Regions from separate parts of the Streptomyces sp. NPDC001108 genome, predicted to be linked through region 4. Evidence: riboswitches for the same ligand, from Rfam matches in the RefSeq annotation. Region 4 holds a riboswitch; each other region holds the start of a gene.
What was found. Region 4 has a riboswitch for cyclic di-AMP ahead of ACWC97_RS00815 (transglycosylase SLT domain-containing protein). Riboswitches for the same ligand answer to the same signal wherever they lie in the genome.

Region 1: another riboswitch for cyclic di-AMP. It lies ahead of ACWC97_RS02210 (M23 family metallopeptidase); the one in region 4 lies ahead of ACWC97_RS00815 (transglycosylase SLT domain-containing protein).
Region 2: another riboswitch for cyclic di-AMP. It lies ahead of ACWC97_RS11020 (M23 family metallopeptidase); the one in region 4 lies ahead of ACWC97_RS00815 (transglycosylase SLT domain-containing protein).
Region 3: another riboswitch for cyclic di-AMP. It lies ahead of ACWC97_RS20055 (C40 family peptidase); the one in region 4 lies ahead of ACWC97_RS00815 (transglycosylase SLT domain-containing protein).

The regions. Positions count from the first base shown of each region.
Region 1 is NZ_JBSFKL010000001.1:503,015-507,025, reverse strand. Features, by position in the region: gene ACWC97_RS02215 (alpha-galactosidase) at 1-1,948, shown strand, start outside; cyclic di-AMP (ydaO/yuaA leader) riboswitch at 2,244-2,400, shown strand; gene ACWC97_RS02210 (M23 family metallopeptidase) at 2,404-3,312, shown strand; gene ACWC97_RS02205 (SGNH/GDSL hydrolase family protein) at 3,477-4,011, shown strand, end outside.
Region 2 is NZ_JBSFKL010000003.1:566,082-570,092, reverse strand. Features, by position in the region: gene ACWC97_RS11030 (M16 family metallopeptidase) at 1-163, shown strand, start outside; gene ACWC97_RS11025 (M16 family metallopeptidase) at 187-1,569, shown strand; cyclic di-AMP (ydaO/yuaA leader) riboswitch at 1,835-2,000, shown strand; gene ACWC97_RS11020 (M23 family metallopeptidase) at 2,014-2,829, shown strand; gene ACWC97_RS11015 (GntR family transcriptional regulator) at 3,076-3,774, shown strand; gene ACWC97_RS11010 (HPr family phosphocarrier protein) at 3,986-4,011, opposite strand, start outside.
Region 3 is NZ_JBSFKL010000008.1:234,260-238,270, forward strand. Features, by position in the region: gene ACWC97_RS20040 (ferredoxin) at 1-103, shown strand, start outside; gene ACWC97_RS20045 (ATP-dependent Clp protease proteolytic subunit) at 592-1,230, shown strand; gene ACWC97_RS20050 (hypothetical protein) at 1,238-1,546, shown strand; cyclic di-AMP (ydaO/yuaA leader) riboswitch at 1,941-2,107, shown strand; gene ACWC97_RS20055 (C40 family peptidase) at 2,111-2,584, shown strand; gene ACWC97_RS20060 (8-amino-7-oxononanoate synthase) at 2,776-3,918, opposite strand.
Region 4 is NZ_JBSFKL010000001.1:191,206-195,216, reverse strand. Features, by position in the region: gene ACWC97_RS00820 (ABC-F family ATP-binding cassette domain-containing protein) at 1-1,112, opposite strand, end outside; cyclic di-AMP (ydaO/yuaA leader) riboswitch at 1,642-1,831, shown strand; gene ACWC97_RS00815 (transglycosylase SLT domain-containing protein) at 1,833-2,315, shown strand; gene ACWC97_RS00810 (hypothetical protein) at 2,320-2,637, opposite strand; gene ACWC97_RS00805 (APC family permease) at 2,961-4,011, shown strand, end outside.

The DNA.
Region 1 (4,011 bases), 310 kb from region 4:
ACCCGACCTCCCCCACCGGAGCTTCGAATCCCCCCTCGACGGCCACGAGGAGTACCCGGTCGAGGGCGGCCCCCGGTTCGTCCGCCCCGCCCTCTCGGTCCGCACCCCGCTCGTCCGCGGCACCGAGTGGACCTTCCGGGGTGCCGAGACCGACGGCGACGAACTGCGGATCGGCTTCACCGACGCCGTGCACCGGCTCGGCCTCACCCTGCACTACCGGATGCGGGGCGACTCCGACGTCGTGGAGCGCTGGGCCACCGTCGCCCACACCGGCCCGGACGGCCCGCCGCTGGAACTGCTGCGCGCCGACGCGGCCGCCTGGTCGCTGCCCGCCCGGGACGGCTGGCGGATCAGCCGGCTGCACGGCCGCTGGTCGGCCGAGACCCGGATCGAACGCGCGGAGCTGCTCCACGGCGAGAGCGTCATCTCCAGCAGACGCGGCCACACCGGCCACCAGTACCTGCCGTGGGCCGCGCTGGACGCCGACGGCGCGGCGACCGAGGAGAGCGGCGAGGTCTACGGCTGTGCGCTCGGCTGGTCCGGCTCCTGGCGGATCTGCGTGCAGCGGCTGCCCGACGGCCTCGTACAGATCACCGGCGGCGCGGGGCACGACGAGTCCGGACTGCTCCGGCTCGCCCCGGGGGAGTCCTACACCACGCCCGTCTTCGCCGGGCTCTGGAGCGATCAGGGTTTCGGCGGGGCCAGCCGGGCCTGGCACGCCTGGCAGCTCGCCCACGTGATCCCGGACGCCGGAACCCTTCGGCCGGTGCTCTACAACTCCTGGGAGGCGACCGGCTTCGACATCTCGCTGGACCAGCAGCGGACCCTGGCCCGGCGCGCCGCGGACATGGGGGTCGAGCTGTTCGTGGTGGACGACGCCTGGTTCGGGCGGCGGACCAGCGACCGGGCCGGGCTCGGCGACTGGACCCCGAACCCGGACCGGTTCCCCGGCGGGCTGAAGCCGCTCGCCGACGAGGTGCACGCACTCGGCATGCGGTTCGGTATCTGGGTCGAACCGGAGATGGTCAACCCCGACAGCGACCTCTACCGGGCGCACCCCGACTGGGTCCAGCACGTCCCCGGCCGGACCCGCACCGAGTACCGCAACCAGCTGGTGCTCAATCTGGCCCGGCCCGATGTCCGGGAGCACCTCTGGGAGCAGCTCGACGCACTGCTCTCCGGCACCCCCGTCGACTACGTGAAATGGGACTTCAACCGCTGTTTCACCGACCCCGGCTGGCCCGGCGAGGAGTACCCGCAGCGGATCTGGACCGCTCATGTGGACGCTCTGTACGCGCTGATCGACCGGCTCAGGGCCGCGCACCCCCACGTCGCCTTCGAGTCCTGCTCGGGCGGCGGCGGCCGGATCGACCTGGGCATCCTCTCCCGCACCGACCAGGTGTGGACCTCCGACAACACCGATCCGCTCGACCGGCTCGCCATCCAGGAGGGGTTCAGCCACCTCCACCCGGCCCGGGTGATGGCCGCCTGGGTCACCGACAGCCCGAACCGGCAGCTCAACGGCAGGGTCAGTTCGCTGCGTTTCCGGTTCGTGAGCGCCATGGCCGGAGTGCTCGGCATCGGTGGGAACCTCGCCGAATGGAGCGAGGAGGAGCTGGCCGAGGCGCGTGGCTGGGTGGATCTCTACAAGGAGATCCGCCCCGTGGTGCAGCAGGGCGCGCTGTACCGGCTGCGCGAACCGCGCGGCGGACTCAGCGCCGTCCAGTACGTACACGGCGAGGAGACCGTGGTGCTGATGTGGCTGGAGGCCCAGCGGTACGGGGAGCGCCCGCCGGCCCTGCGGCTGCGCGGGCTCGACCCCGCGGCCACGTACACCTGCCGGGACACCGGGGCGGTCCACCACGGATCGGTCCTGCTCCACCGGGGGCTGCACACCGGCCTCCGGGGCGATCTCGACGCGCAGGTGCTGCGCCTGCGACGGGACTGACCGCCCCGCCGTGTCCGTAATGCGCACTTTTTACGAACATCTCCCGCTTATAAGGGGGATGGTCGGCGCCCCGTGAGCGGGATCATATTCGTGACGGTGTGTGGCGGCGGGCGGGACGGGAATTCCGTTCGCCGCGCGGAACAACAAGATCCGTAATCCACGGAGGGTGACCGGAATTCCCTACCGAATTCCCGAAAAGGAATACCGGCGGGGAACCCGGTGCTTGTTTTCGCCGTCCCGACTCGCTTACGGTCACCGCATTCCGGACGGCCCGCCCAATCCTGCCGCCGACCGGAATTCACATCCACTTATCGCGTGGCAGGAGCGGGGGAACCAGGTAGGCCGCCGGCCGGAGAGATCCGGACGGCTCGGGGTGAAGTCGCACACCGTGCGGCCGGGCATCTCCAGCCCGAACCCGACAGCTCACCTCGCAGGCGCCGGAGAGGAAAGACGCCATGCCCATCACGGGTAAGCACCGCCGTCCCAAGATCGGCCCCATCGCTCGCGGTTTCGCCGCGGTCAGCACCGGTGGCGCCGTCATCGCACTGCCGCTGCTCGGTGCCACCGGCGCCCACGCCGCCGACCAGGCCGCCGCGCCGGAGCAGGCCCCCGTCGCGCACACCGCGCCGAAGGCCGCCCCGCAGTCCGCGCCCACCACGTACTCCGTCGTCCCCGGCGACTACCTGTCGAAGATCGCGGCCGAGCACCACGTCGCGGGCGGCTGGCAGAAGCTGTACCAGGACAACCGCGAGGTCGTCGGCAAGAACCCCAGCCTGATCCTCCCCGGGATGAAGCTGACCCTCGCCGCCGCCGTCGGTACGACCGCTCCCACCGGTGCGGCCACGCCGTCGAAGGCCGCCCCGGCCGCCGAGCAGCCCGCCCCGGCGGCCCCGGCCGCCAAGGAGGCCCCGGCCCCCGCCCCGGCCACCAAGGAGGCCCCGGCCACCGAGAACACCGGCTCCGGCTACGTCCACCCGGTCCCCGGCAGCCACACCACCAATTACCGGGCCTCCGGCTCCAACTGGTCCAGCGGCAGCCACACCGGCATCGACTTCCCCGTCTCCACCGGCACCGGCGTCAAGGCCATCACCTCCGGCACCGTCGTCACCGCCGGCTGGGGCGGTGCCTACGGCAACCAGGTCGTCGTCAAGCACGTCGACGGCCACTACTCGCAGTACGGCCACCTGTCCTCCCTCTCCGTCTCGGCGGGCCAGTCCGTGAGCGCCGGCCAGCAGGTCGGCCTCTCGGGCGCCACCGGCAACGTCACCGGCCCGCACCTCCACTTCGAGGTCCGCACCGGTCCCGAGTACGGTTCGGACATCGACCCGATCGCCTACCTGGCCTCGCACGGCATCTACGTCTGAGCGTGACCCGGAGCAGGACGAAGGAAGGGGCGGTGCGCGGTGGCGCACCGCCCCTTCCGCCTATTCCCCCTTTGCCAAAAACTGACCGGGTGGCCTATGTCACCACCCGTCAACCCCTTATTACGGTCGCGTAGGTCACATTCGACGGTGCAGGATAAGCGCTTGTGGCAGACGATTCGAGAAAAATGCAGCGTGGCGTCAACAACCGACAGGGCGTCATCGGGTCGTACGCGGCGATCGGCGACAGCTTCACCGAGGGAGTCGGTGACCCCGGCCCGGACGGAACATTCGTCGGCTGGGCGGACCGGTTCGCGGTACTTCTCGCGGACCAACTCCCGGACCCCGATACGGCACACGACGCCGAAGGACCCGCACACCCGGAATTCCGATACGCCAATCTCGCCGTACGCGGACGTCTCCTCGACCAGATCGTCGAGGAGCAGGTGCCGCGTGCCAAGGAGCTCGCCCCCGACCTGGTGAGCTTCTGCGCGGGAGGCAACGACATCATCCGGCCGGGCACCGACCCCGACGACGTGGCCGAACGCTTCGAGCGCGCCGTCGCCGAACTCACCGGCGCGGTCGGCACGGTCATGGTCACCACCGGCTTCGACACCCGGGGCATCCCGGTCCTGCGCCATCTCCGTGGCAAGGTCGCGACGTACACCGCCCATGTGCGGGCCATCGCCGACCGCTACGACT
Region 2 (4,011 bases), on a different contig from region 4:
CGCGGTGCAGCGGGTGCTCGACGTCACCGCGGAGGAGGTCCAGGCGGTCGCCAAGGCCCGGCTGCGCCCCGACAACAGGGCGGTGCTGGTCTACGAGCCGGTCGAGGCGGCCGAGTCCGCGGACAGCGACGACACCGACGCGCAGGAAGGAGCCGGCAAGTGACCGACGCGGCGACTGGAGTTTCGATGCAGTACCACCCGCAGCCGGCCCCGGGCGTCGCCCGCCCCTGGGCTTTCCCCGCGCCGGAGCGGGGCGCCCTGCCCAACGGTCTCACGGTGCTCCGCTGCCACCGCCCCGGCCAGCAGGTCGTCGCGGTCGAGATCTTCCTCGACGCCCCGCTGGAGGCCGAGCCCGAGGGGCTCGACGGCGTGGCCACGATCATGTCGCGGGCGCTGTCCGAGGGCACCGACAAGCGCACCGCGGAGGAGTTCGCGGCCGAGCTGGAGCGCTGCGGCGCCACGCTCGACGCGCACGCCGACCACCCCGGTGTCCGGGTCTCCCTGGAGGTCCCGGCCTCCCGGCTGGCCAAGGCGCTCGGGCTGGTCGCCGAGGCGCTGCGGGCGCCCGCCTTCGCCGACAGCGAGATCGAGCGGCTGGTGCGCAACCGGCTCGACGAGATCCCGCACGAGCAGGCCAACCCGGCCCGTCGCGCCGCCAAGCAGCTCTCCAAGGAGCTCTTCCCGGCCGAGGCGCGGATGTCGCGCCCGCGCCAGGGCACCGAGGAGACGGTGGAGCGGATCGACGCGGCGGCCGTCCGGGCCTTCTTCGACGCCCACGTCCGGCCGTCCACCGCGACCGCCGTGGTCGTCGGCGACCTGACCGGCATCGACCTGGACGCCCTGCTCGCCGACACCCTCGGCGACTGGTCGGGCGAGGCCGCCGCGCCCCGCCCGGTGCCGCCGATCACCGCCGACGACACCGGCCGGGTGGTGATCGTCGACCGTCCGGGCGCGGTCCAGACCCAGCTGCTGATCGGCCGGATCGGTGCCGACCGCCACGACAGCGTGTGGCCGGCCCAGGTCCTCGGCACCTACTGCCTCGGCGGCACGCTCACCTCCCGCCTCGACCGGGTGCTGCGCGAGGAGAAGGGCTACACGTACGGAGTGCGGGCCTTCGCCCAGGTGCTGCGCTCGACCGCTGCGGACTCCGCCTCGGGCGCCACCGGCGCCGCGATGCTGGCCATCAGCGGTTCGGTGGACACGGAATCCACCGAGCCGGCCCTCAAGGACCTGTGGACGGTCCTGCGGACCCTGGCCGCCGAGGGCCTCACCGACGAGGAGCGCGAGACGGCGGTGCAGAACCTGGTGGGTGTCGCGCCGCTGAAGTTCGAGATGGCGGCCTCCGTCGCGGGCACCCTCGCCGACCAGGTCGAGCAGCATCTGCCGGACGACTACCAGGCGCAGCTGTACGCCCGCCTCGCGGAGACCGGCACGGTCGAGGCGACCGCGGCGGTCGTCAACGCCTTCCCGGTCGACCGGCTGGTCACCGTCCTGGTCGGTGACGCGGCGCGGATCGAGGAGCCCGTCCGGGCCCTGGGCATCGGCGAGGTGTCGGTGGTCACCGGCTGACCCGCCGGCTTCTCGGCCCTTCCCGGCTCTTCCCTGCCACGGGACCGGTACGGGGCAGGGGAGAACCGGCGGACAGCAGGGCATGGGGGCGGATCCCGCAAGCAAGATGTGCGAGATTCGCCCCTTTTGTCCGTTCCGTGGGGAGGTTGCCCGTCTGCCCTGTGGGATGCGCTACAAAATGGCCTGTCCATTTGGTGGATGTAAGTGCCCCCGTTTAGCGTCGGCTCGACTGTTCGTCACTCGTATGCCGCATCAGGGGCGTACCGGACAGTCATCGCCGAGTCCCCGTCCGGCGCGAGCCCGGGGAGCCGGGGACCCATGTAGTCCCTGGGGTGAATCGGACGCCTGAGCCCCGAGAGGCCGAGGTGTCCGTAGGAGACCTTCCTGCTCCGAACCCGTCAGCTAACCCGGTAGGCGAGAAGGAAGGAAAGGACCAGCCACTTCATGGCGTTCACCCGTGCCACGGGGAAGCATCGTGCCCCGAGCCGACTGACGCGCAGGGGCGCGAAGGCCGTCGGCGTCGCGACCCTCGCCACCACCGGTGTCATCGGCGGTCTGGCCGCCCCGGCCGTCGCCGCGGAGTCGGAGTCCGCCGCTGTCGAGGACACCGGCCTCACCCAGGTCCTCACCATCGAGAAGACCCTTGCCGAGCGGATCGGCGCCCAGGCCGACGCGCAGGCGAGCCAGGCCGTCGCCACGGCGAAGGCCAAGGCCGAGGCGCACAAGAAGGCCGAGGCGCGCAAGAAGGCCGAAGCCAAGAAGAAGGCCGAGGCGAGGGCGGCGGCGGAGCGCGCCGCCGGGTCCCGCGCCGGTACGGCCCGCGTCGCCCGGTCCGCCGAGCGCACGGTGCCGGGAGCCTTCCGTCTCCCGGTCGCCGGTTCGTACGTCACCACCGGCTACAAGTCCGGCGGCTCGCTCTGGTCCTCCGGCAGCCACTCGGGCGTCGACTTCCACGCCGCCTCCGGCAGCTCCGTCGTCGCCGTCGGCGCCGGTACGGTCGTCGAGGCCGGCTGGGGCGGCGCGTACGGCAACAACATCGTGCTCCGGATGACGGACGGCACGTACACGCAGTACGGCCACCTTTCCTCGATCGGGGTGTCGGTCGGCCAGAGCGTCGCCGCCGGCCAGCAGATCGCCCTCTCCGGCTCCACCGGCAACTCCACCGGCCCGCACCTCCACTTCGAAGCCCGCACGACGCCTTCGTACGGCTCCGACCTGGACCCGGTCGCGTATCTGCGCGCCCACGGCGCCGCCCTCTGACGGACCATCCACCGAAGGCCCCGGACCGCGCGTCCGGGGCCTTCGGCATGCCTGCCGCACGGTGCGGGTGACCCCTCTCCCGCGCGACCGCTCCCCGACGTCACCGCTCTCCGATGCGACCGGTCCGCGGCCGGAAGATATTCATCGATTCCTGCCCGGCATCGGAAATGCCGCCGCATTGCAATAGAGTCACGGAACAGGTGTCGGGCGGCCGCGTTTCGCGGGCATTGAGGCGGAGGTTCGGGCATGCGCATTCCCGCGCATTCGGTAAGCACAGCGATTCGTGACGACATCGTCTCCGGAGTCTTCGCGCGCGGCAGCCGGCTCACGGAGGAGGTGCTGGCCCGCCGGTACGGGGTGTCCCGCGTCCCGGTCCGCGAAGCGCTGCGCACCCTGGAGTCCGAGGGCTTCGTGGTCTCCCGCAGGCACGCGGGCGCCTGCGTCGCCGAGCCCACCGACCTGGAGGCGGCCGACCTGCTGGAGGTCCGGAACATGCTGGAGCCGCTGGGCGCCGCCCGCGCGGCGCGCCGTCGCACCGAGGCCCACCTCAAGGTGTTGCGCGGCCTCGTCCGCCTCGGCCATGACCGGGCGCTGCGCGGCGAGGGCGAGGACCTGCGCCCACTGGGCGGCTGGTTCCACGAGACACTGGCGCAGGCGTCCGGCAGCCCCGGTCTGATCGCCCTGCTCGGCCAGTTGCGGCACAAGATCGCCTGGATGTACGTGGTCGAGCCGCCGGACCGGCCGGTGGACTTCTGGGCCGAGCGCGGGGCCATCGTGGACGCGGTGGCGCGCGGCGACGCGGACCGGGCCAGGGCGCTGGCGGCCCATCACGCGGAGCGGACCGCCGCCGCGCACCGGCTGCGGCCCCGCCCGCCCGGCCCGCGCCCGGGAAACCCGGTGAGGGGGCCGCAACATCCCGTAAACAGTGCGGGTGTCCGCACTTAACAAACGCACCGTAGAAAGAGAGGTGCTCCGGTCCGGCCGGGATATTTCCCCGGCGCGCGGGGAGGGATTTTCCCGTGTTCGAAGGTGGAATTCATCCGCTGGTGGAAGGGGGGAATCCCCGCTGCCCCTTTCCTTTCCGGCGGAATTAGTCGGGGCATGAAAAAGCCGCGGCTCCGGTTCACGGTGCCGCGGCTCTCTCGGGGAGGGTGCCTCAGACGGTCTCCGGGAGCTCCTCGA
Region 3 (4,011 bases), on a different contig from region 4:
CGTCGAACTGCTCACCGACACCCCCGGTCCCGCCCACCACGACGACGTCAGGGAATCGGCCGCCGTCTGCCCGGCCGCGGCGATCCGTCTGGTCGGGGCCTGACCGCCGGGCCTCCGCGCCGGACCGCCGTCGACCCGCCCGCCCCTTCGCCCCCGTCCCCTGTTCTCGCCCACCGACTCACCGGCGCCCTGTCCTTCGGCATGCCGCCCAGGGCACTGCGCCCCTGGCACGCAGCCCATCGCCGCCGGGAGTGACTGGCGGCCGACCACGGCGACGGCCCCGGCCGTGCGACCGCACATCTCCGTGAGGCACCAGGGGCGTTGACCGGCCCTCCCGGCCGGTCGACGCCCCTCGCCCGGGGTTTTCCGGCCAGGACCGGAAGCCCACGCAACGGCCGGATCGCCTCTCCACGCCTACCCGTTCGGCGGGTTCACGGCGTTCCCGCGCGCCTCGGCCACCTCGTGGAACCGGTCGTTGGGCAGGCCAGGTCGATGGCTGAATACCCCCTCCTTCTTCTGTACGTCCTGTACATTTTTCACGGAAGCCCGCCCAGGGCCCGGCCCGTACCGTTCCGGAAGAGAGGCGTCGCCATGCCGTTCCGCCCCGCAGCCCGCCATGTACTGCCCGAGTTCACCGAGCGCACGGCGGACGGTGTCCGCACCTTCGATCCGTACTCCAAGCTGCTCGCCGAGCGGATCGTCTTCCTCGGCACCCCGGTCGACGACGCCGCCGCCTCGGACCTGATCGCGCAGTTCATGTATCTGGAGCACGCGGCCCCCGACCGGCCCCTCTCGCTCTACATCAACTCCCCCGGCGGCTCGTTCGAGGCCATGTCCGCGATCTACGACACGATGCGGTACGTGGACTGCGAGGTGGAGACCTTCTGCCTCGGCCAGGCCGGCCCCTGCGCCTCCGTACTGCTCGCCGCCGGGACGCCCGGCCGTCGGCACGCGCTGCCCGGCGCCCGGGTGCTCGTGCGCCAGCCCGAACTTCCCGAGCCGATGCGGGGTCAGCCGTCCGACCTGGCCATCGAGGCGCGGGAGATGGAACGGCTGCACGCGCTCCTCGTCGACCTGCTGGCCCGGCACACCGGGCAGGACGCCGGGCGGATCGCCGAGGACATCGAGCGCGACCTGATCCTCGACGCGGCCGGGGCCCGGGCGTACGGCCTGGTGGACCATGTCCTGGAGAACCGGAACGCCGTCCGCGCACCGCACGGCGCGCGGTGACCGCCCGATGCGACCGCCGGAGCCCCGGCCGCTTCCCGCGCTGACCAGGGCCGAGGGGGAGTTCATCGACCGTTACCTCGATGTCGTCGACCAGGTCGGGCGGATCAACCCGGCCCGGGGCAGCGACACCTACGGCGCCCTGCGCGCCGCACAGGCGCTGGCCTCGCACGCGGTCGCACTGCGGGACGCCCTGACGCTGATGCACGAGCGCGGGGAGGCACACATCCACGCCGCGACACTCGCCCGGGCGCTGCGCGTCCTGGACGGCGAGCGCCGCGCCGGGCGCGTCACCGTGCCACCGGCTCCCACCGGTTGACCGGAGCGTACGCTCCGCCGTGGGCGGCGCGGCCCACCGCACCGCCCACGGCCCGCATCCCGTCCCAGGGGGGCGACACACCCGACACGGTGATCGAATTTCCTCGCTCGTTCGGCGTAGGAAGTCCCCTGCGCAAGAGACCGCTCGACTTGCGCGTTTCGCGTGGACCACGGCTGGAACCGGCGCTTCCGCCGCTGGTACCGCGCCGGTCCGATCGTCCGGCGACGGTCCGGAAGGACAGATGTCCACCCGAATGGATCAGCCGTGAGGAGCCTCACATATCCGTTTTTCAGCTCGGAAATCCACCGGCCCGTGGGTCAAGATCCCTGGGACGACAAGCCCCCGCCACCGCGGCGGGGCGGTCCGGGTGGACGCCGAGTCCTGCCGCCGTCCGGATGCCTGGTCGACGAAAGTGGATCGGCAGGAGTGGAGGACCCGAGCACAACGGGTCGGCCCGGGCACACCGGACGGCCCTCGGGGTGAAGCCGCACCACGCGGCCGGGCGACTTCGCAGGCCCGAACCCGACAGGTCACCCTTCACAGGCGGCTGACGAAGGGTTGCGCATGTCTGCGCAGGTTCATGTCCCGTCCTTGCTCGCCCGGGCCGGAACGGCCTCGGTCCTCACTCTCGCCGCCGTCGGCGGCACCATGTTCGCGCCGGGCGCCCCTACGGAGGCCCAGGCCGCGACCGTATCGATGAAGGCGCTCGACATCGCGGCGTCGAAGAAGGGCTCACCGTACCGTTGGGGCGCCGCGGGCCCCCACCGCTTCGACTGCTCGGGCCTGACGCTCTACGCGTTCAAGAAGGCGGGCAGGACGCTCCCCCGCACGGCCCAGCAGCAGTACAACCGGGCCAAGCACGTCCGGTCCTCGGACCGGCGCCGGGGCGACCTGGTCTTCTTCCACTCCGGCCGCAGCGTCTACCACGTCGGGATCTACGCCGGGGAGAACCGGATCTGGCACTCCCCGAAGGCCGGCGCCGTGGTGAGGCTGGAGAAGATCTGGAGCAGGAGCGTCTACTACGGCCGGGTCGGCTGAGCCCCGGCCGGCCCGCCACGCGGTCGCGGCCGCGTATCGCGTTCGGCGCCGGACCGTCCGGCGCGGCCCCCTACCTGATCGGCTCCGGCCCGTCCGGCCCGACGGAAGGGAGGGAGGCCGCGCGTTCCTCACCGGGCCGCGCGGCGTGTCCGTCGCACCCCGGCCGACGGACACGTACGGGGCGAGTGCGGTCAGCCGGCGGGCGCGGTGCGCAGGACGGTCGACACGGCGGTGGCGATCTCCTCCTCGGTCAGGTCGGCGCGCGCGGTCAGCCGGAGCCGGGACACCCCGTCCGGTACCGACGGGGGCCTGAAGCAGCCGACGGCGACCCCGGCGGCACGGCAGTCGGCCGCCCAGCGCACCGCCGCGTCCGCGGAGGGGGCGCGCACCGACACCACGGCCGCGTCGGGGCGTACGGCGGTCAGCCCGGCCCCGGTCAGCCGTTCGTGGAGCGTGGCGGCCACGGCGCGGGCCCGGCCGGCCCGTTCCGGTTCGCGGCGCAGCAGCCGCAGGCTCGCCAGGGCGGCGCCCGCCGCGGCCGGTGCGAGACCGGTGTCGAAGATGAACGTCCGGCCCGTGTTGACGAGGTGTTCGATGACGCGGGCCGGTCCGAGGACGGCCCCGCCCTGGCTGCCCAGGGACTTGGAGAGGGTCAGGGTGGTGACGGTCCCGGCGGTGCCCGCGAGCGAGGCGGCGGCCGGCGCACCCCGGCCGCCGGGCCCGAGCACGCCCAGGCCGTGTGCGTCGTCGATGAGCAGGGCGGCGTCCTCCGCGCGGCAGACCTCGGCCAGTTCGGGCAGCGGGGCCGCGTCGCCGTCGACCGAGAAGACGGAGTCCGTGACGGCGAGCGCCCGCCCGTCCCGTGTCCGCAGGGCCTTGCGTACGGCCTCGGGGTCGGCGTGCGGGACGACGGCGGTCCGGGCGCGGGAGAGCCGGCAGCCGTCCACGATCGAGGCATGGTTGCCCGCGTCGGAGACGATCAGCGAGCCGTGTCCGGTGAGCGCCGTGACGGCGGCGAGGTTGGCCGCGTAGCCGGACGACAGCACCAGGGCCGCCTCGAAGCCGCAGAACTCGGCCAGTTCCCGTTCGAGTTCGGCGTGGAGCGCGGTGGAGCCGGTGACCAGCCGTGAACCGGTCGCGCCCGCGCCCCATTCGTGTGCGGCGGCGGCCGCGGCCGCCGTGACGTCGGGGTGTCTGGCCAGCCCCAGGTAGTCGTTGCTCGCGAGGTCCAGGAGCCCTGAGGCGGCGGCCCGGGGGCGGAGGACACGGACGAGTCCGGCATCGGCACGACGGCGTGCCTCGGCGTCGATCCAGCCGAACGGGTCGAAGGGCATGAGCGGTCCCTTTTGTAGGCAGCTCACAGACCCTAACCGTGGGAACCGCCGGTCATGGTGTGGCAATACACACACCCTCGACAGGCACTGTTG
Region 4 (4,011 bases):
CGCTCCGGGCCGTTGACCTGGAGCGTGCCCTCGCGCAACCGGCCGAACCGCGGGCGCAGTTCGTCCAGGGTCAGCACGGTCCGTCCGGCGGGCACCGCCGTGTGCGGCAGCCTCACCCGGATCTCGGCGTCGTCGCGGATCGCGTCCGCGGCCTCCTCGCGCCGCTCGCGCGCCTCGTTGAGCCGGTCCTCGTGGAGGCCGCGGAGCTTGCCCGCCGACTCCTGGGCGGACCGCTTGCGGCGGCCCGCCAGGATCTTCGGCAGGCCACCATCCAACTCGGCCTTCTTTCCTGTGCGTTGACGTCGCGCCAGCTTCGTCCGGGTCTCCTCCAGTTCGCGCTTCTGGCGGCGCACGTCCGCCTCGGCGGCGCGCAGTGTCCGCCCGGCCGCCTCCTGCTCGGTGGCCACGGCCTCCTGGTACGCGGACCAGCCGCCGCCGTACCAGTTCACCGAACCGGCGCGCAGCTCGGCGATGCGGTCCACGCGCTCCAGCAGTTCACGGTCGTGGCTGACCACGATCAGCACGCCCGAGTGCCAGGAGTCGACGGCTTCGTACAGCCGCCGGCGGGCGAACAGGTCCAGGTTGTTGGTGGGTTCGTCCAGGAGGAGGACGTCGGGGCGTTCCAGCAGCAGCGCCGCGAGGCGCAGCAGCACGGTCTCCCCGCCGGACAACTCGCCCACGGTGCGGTCGAGTCCGATGTCGCCGAGGCCGAGCGAGCCCAGGGTCGCCAGGGCCCGTTCCTCCACGTCCCAGTCGTCGCCGATCGTCTCGAAGTGCTTCTCGTCGACGTCCCCGGACTCGATGGCGCGCAGCGCCTCGCGCCGTTCGGCGATGCCGAGCGCGTGGTCCACCCGCAGGGTGGTGTCGAGGGTGATGTTCTGCGGCAGGTGGGCGAGGCTGCCGCCGATGGTCACCGTGCCCGCGGACGGGCGCAGTTCGCCGGTGAGCAGCCGCATCAGGGTGGACTTGCCCGCGCCGTTGTTGCCGACGAGCCCGATCCGGCCGCGGCCGACGCTCAGCGAGAGCCCGTCGAAGACCGTGGTGCCGTCCGGCCACCGGAAGGTCAGTGCCGAGCAGGTGAGGGAGGCGCTGGGGGCGGTGGGTGTCGCCATGGATTTCCTCGCAGTCGTGATCGCAATGAAGGGGGGATTCGTATGCGAGCACCACGCGGCGACCGAGCAGCGGAGAAGGATGCGGCTGTCCTGGAAACGAGGGACGGCTCATGCATCGAGGTCGCATCCACGCGGCGGCCACGGGCAGTGCGGAAACACTGCGACGACGTGACAGTCATACGGCGAGAGCCGTACGGCGTGGTGTTCGCGGACCTCAGATGCGCAACGTCCACCTCTATCGGAGACAACAGGACACGGAAACCATAGCGGCAGAGGGGAGTGGTTGGCAATGCTCGCCGGTCCGGCGGGGCGGAGCCCGGAACGCCGCTTCCCTCTCCCCGTGGTGCGAGTCACATTCCGCCCCCGACCGCCGTGCCGCATGCCGCGGATCCCTTTGCCCGCAAGGGTCGTCACCGGGTCGGTGTGAGGTGGATTACCGGAAATGAAATGACTTGATCTTGTTGGGCGATTACATGCGGAAAAAGGGTCTTGTCCCCTTCGGATTCTCTCGTCTACGGTCTCCGTCAATCCGGACGGAACGCCGAATCCTGCCGCTGTCCGGAGCATTCCGACCACTCGTGTACGGCAGGAGCGGGGAACCCAGGTACATCGCCGGTCCGGACATCCGGACGGCTCGGGGTGAAGCCGCGTCGACGCGCGGCCGGGCAGCTCCAGCCCGAACCCGACAGCTCACCTCGCAGGCGACGGAGAGGAACCACCATGTCCTTCACCGGTACGCGCCACCGTCGCGCCGCCACCTCGCTGACCAGGGGATTCATAGCCGTGGGTACGGGAGCGGCCGCCCTGCTCCTGCCGCTGCTCGGTGCCCAGGCCGCTTCGGCGGCGCCGGCCGCCGCGCCCGCCGCGCGGACCGCGGCGTACTCCGACGACCTGGACGGCTGGATCAAGGAGTCGCTGGCCGTCATGGCCGAGCACGGCATCCCCGGCAGCTACGAGGGGATCCACCGCAACGTCCTGCGCGAGTCCTCCGGCAACCCGCTCGCCGTCAACAACTGGGACTCCAACGCCGCCAAGGGGACCCCTTCCAAGGGCCTGCTCCAGATCATCGATCCGACGTTCCTCGCCTACCACGTGCCCGGCACGTCTACGGACAGCTTCGACCCCGTCGCCAACATCACCGCCGCGTGCAACTACGCCGCCGACCGGTACGGCTCCATCGACAACGTCAACGGGGCCTACTGAACCGTCACTCCGGGGCGGACCCGGCCGCCCGTTCCGGAGCCGCGCGGGGCGGAACGGGCACCGTGGCCGCCGCCCCGTTCCGTACCGCCTGCACGGCCGCGTCGTGCAGGCGGCGGCTGTCCTCCTCCGAACAGCACGCCACGGGGCTGCCCACCATGGTGAACCAGTCGATCGCCCCCGAATACTGCACCGTGATCTGGGCCGTGTCCTCGGCCCAGGTCGTGTGCACCGTCAGTTCCCCGGACAGGAGACCGACCTCCTCCGTCAGCACGCCGCCGTGCCCGGAGTACACACCACACGTAGTCCATGACGCCCAAGTCATGCATCCAGGCTGGCACCGGGGCGCCGAATGCGCGACCCATGGGCCCCGTGCCCGCGCCCGATGCCGACCGGGGGAAAAATTCCCGGGGTCCGGCCTTCGGTTCCCGCACCCCCCGATCCTTCGGCGTCCTCTGCTCAGTTAGCGCCAAATCGTCGAAACTGATCACAGGAACAACGAATTCCGAAGGTGAACACCTCTTGACCTGCGGAACACGTCGGGATTGCATAACGCGCTGGGAGCGACGAAACCACTCATCACGTCCTCGTCTGGAGGCGATACCGCTCCCGCGCTCAAACACCGCACTTTTTGATCGGAACCGCACGATGACCGACACGCTCAGCGCACCTCAGGCGCTCGCCCCGGCGACCGGCCCCACTCCCCAGAAGCTCAAGCGCTCCATCGGCGTCGTGGGCGGCACACTGCTCACGCTGTCCTGCGTGACCCCCGCCTCGACCCTCTTCGTGGTCGTGCCGGACCTCTTCTCCAGCCTCGGTACGTACACCGCCCTGACCATCGCCATCGGCTCGCTGCTCTGCATCGCGGTCGCCTTCTGCTATTCGGAACTGGGCACCCTCATCCCCAGCGCCGGCGGCGAGTACGCCATGGTGTCGACCATGGCCGGACGGCTCGCCGGATGGCTCGTCTTCGTGCTGTCGCTGCTCGTCGTGATGATCGTGCCCCCGGTGATCTCCATGGGGACGGCCGACTACCTGGCGCCCATCGTGCACATCCCGGCCCCCCTCGCGGGCGCCGGGGTCATGCTGCTGGCCACCCTCGCCGGCCTGCTGGACCTGCGCGCCAACGCATGGATCACCGGAATCTTCCTGGTCCTCGAAGTGATCGCGGCGGGTGTCGTCGCCGTGCTCGGCTTCGCCCACACCGAGCGCGGCGCGTCCTCGCTGGTGCACGGCACGGTCGCCTCGGCCGGCGGTTCCCACTCCACGGTCACCGCGATGATGGTCGTCTCCGGACTCGCCATCGCGCTCTTCATCACGCAGGGCTTCTCCACCGCGGTCTACCTCTCCGAGGAGCTGGAGAACCCGCGCCGCAACGTGGCCCGCACCGTGCTCGCCACCCTCGCCATCTCCACCGCCGTCATCCTGATCCCGGTCATCGCCATCACCATGGGCGCCCCGGACCTGGCGGCCCTGACCTCCGGCGACCTCGGCACCATGGTCACCGCCTGGTCCAACTCGGCGGTCGGCACCTTCGTCAGCCTCTGCGTCGCCCTCGCGATCATCAACGCGGGCATCGTCATGGTCATCCAGAACTCCCGGGTGCTCTTCGCCTCGGCCCGTGACAAGGCGTGGCCGGCACCGGTCAACAACGCCCTGTCCCGGCTCGGCCGGTTCGGCTCGCCGTGGGTCGCGACCC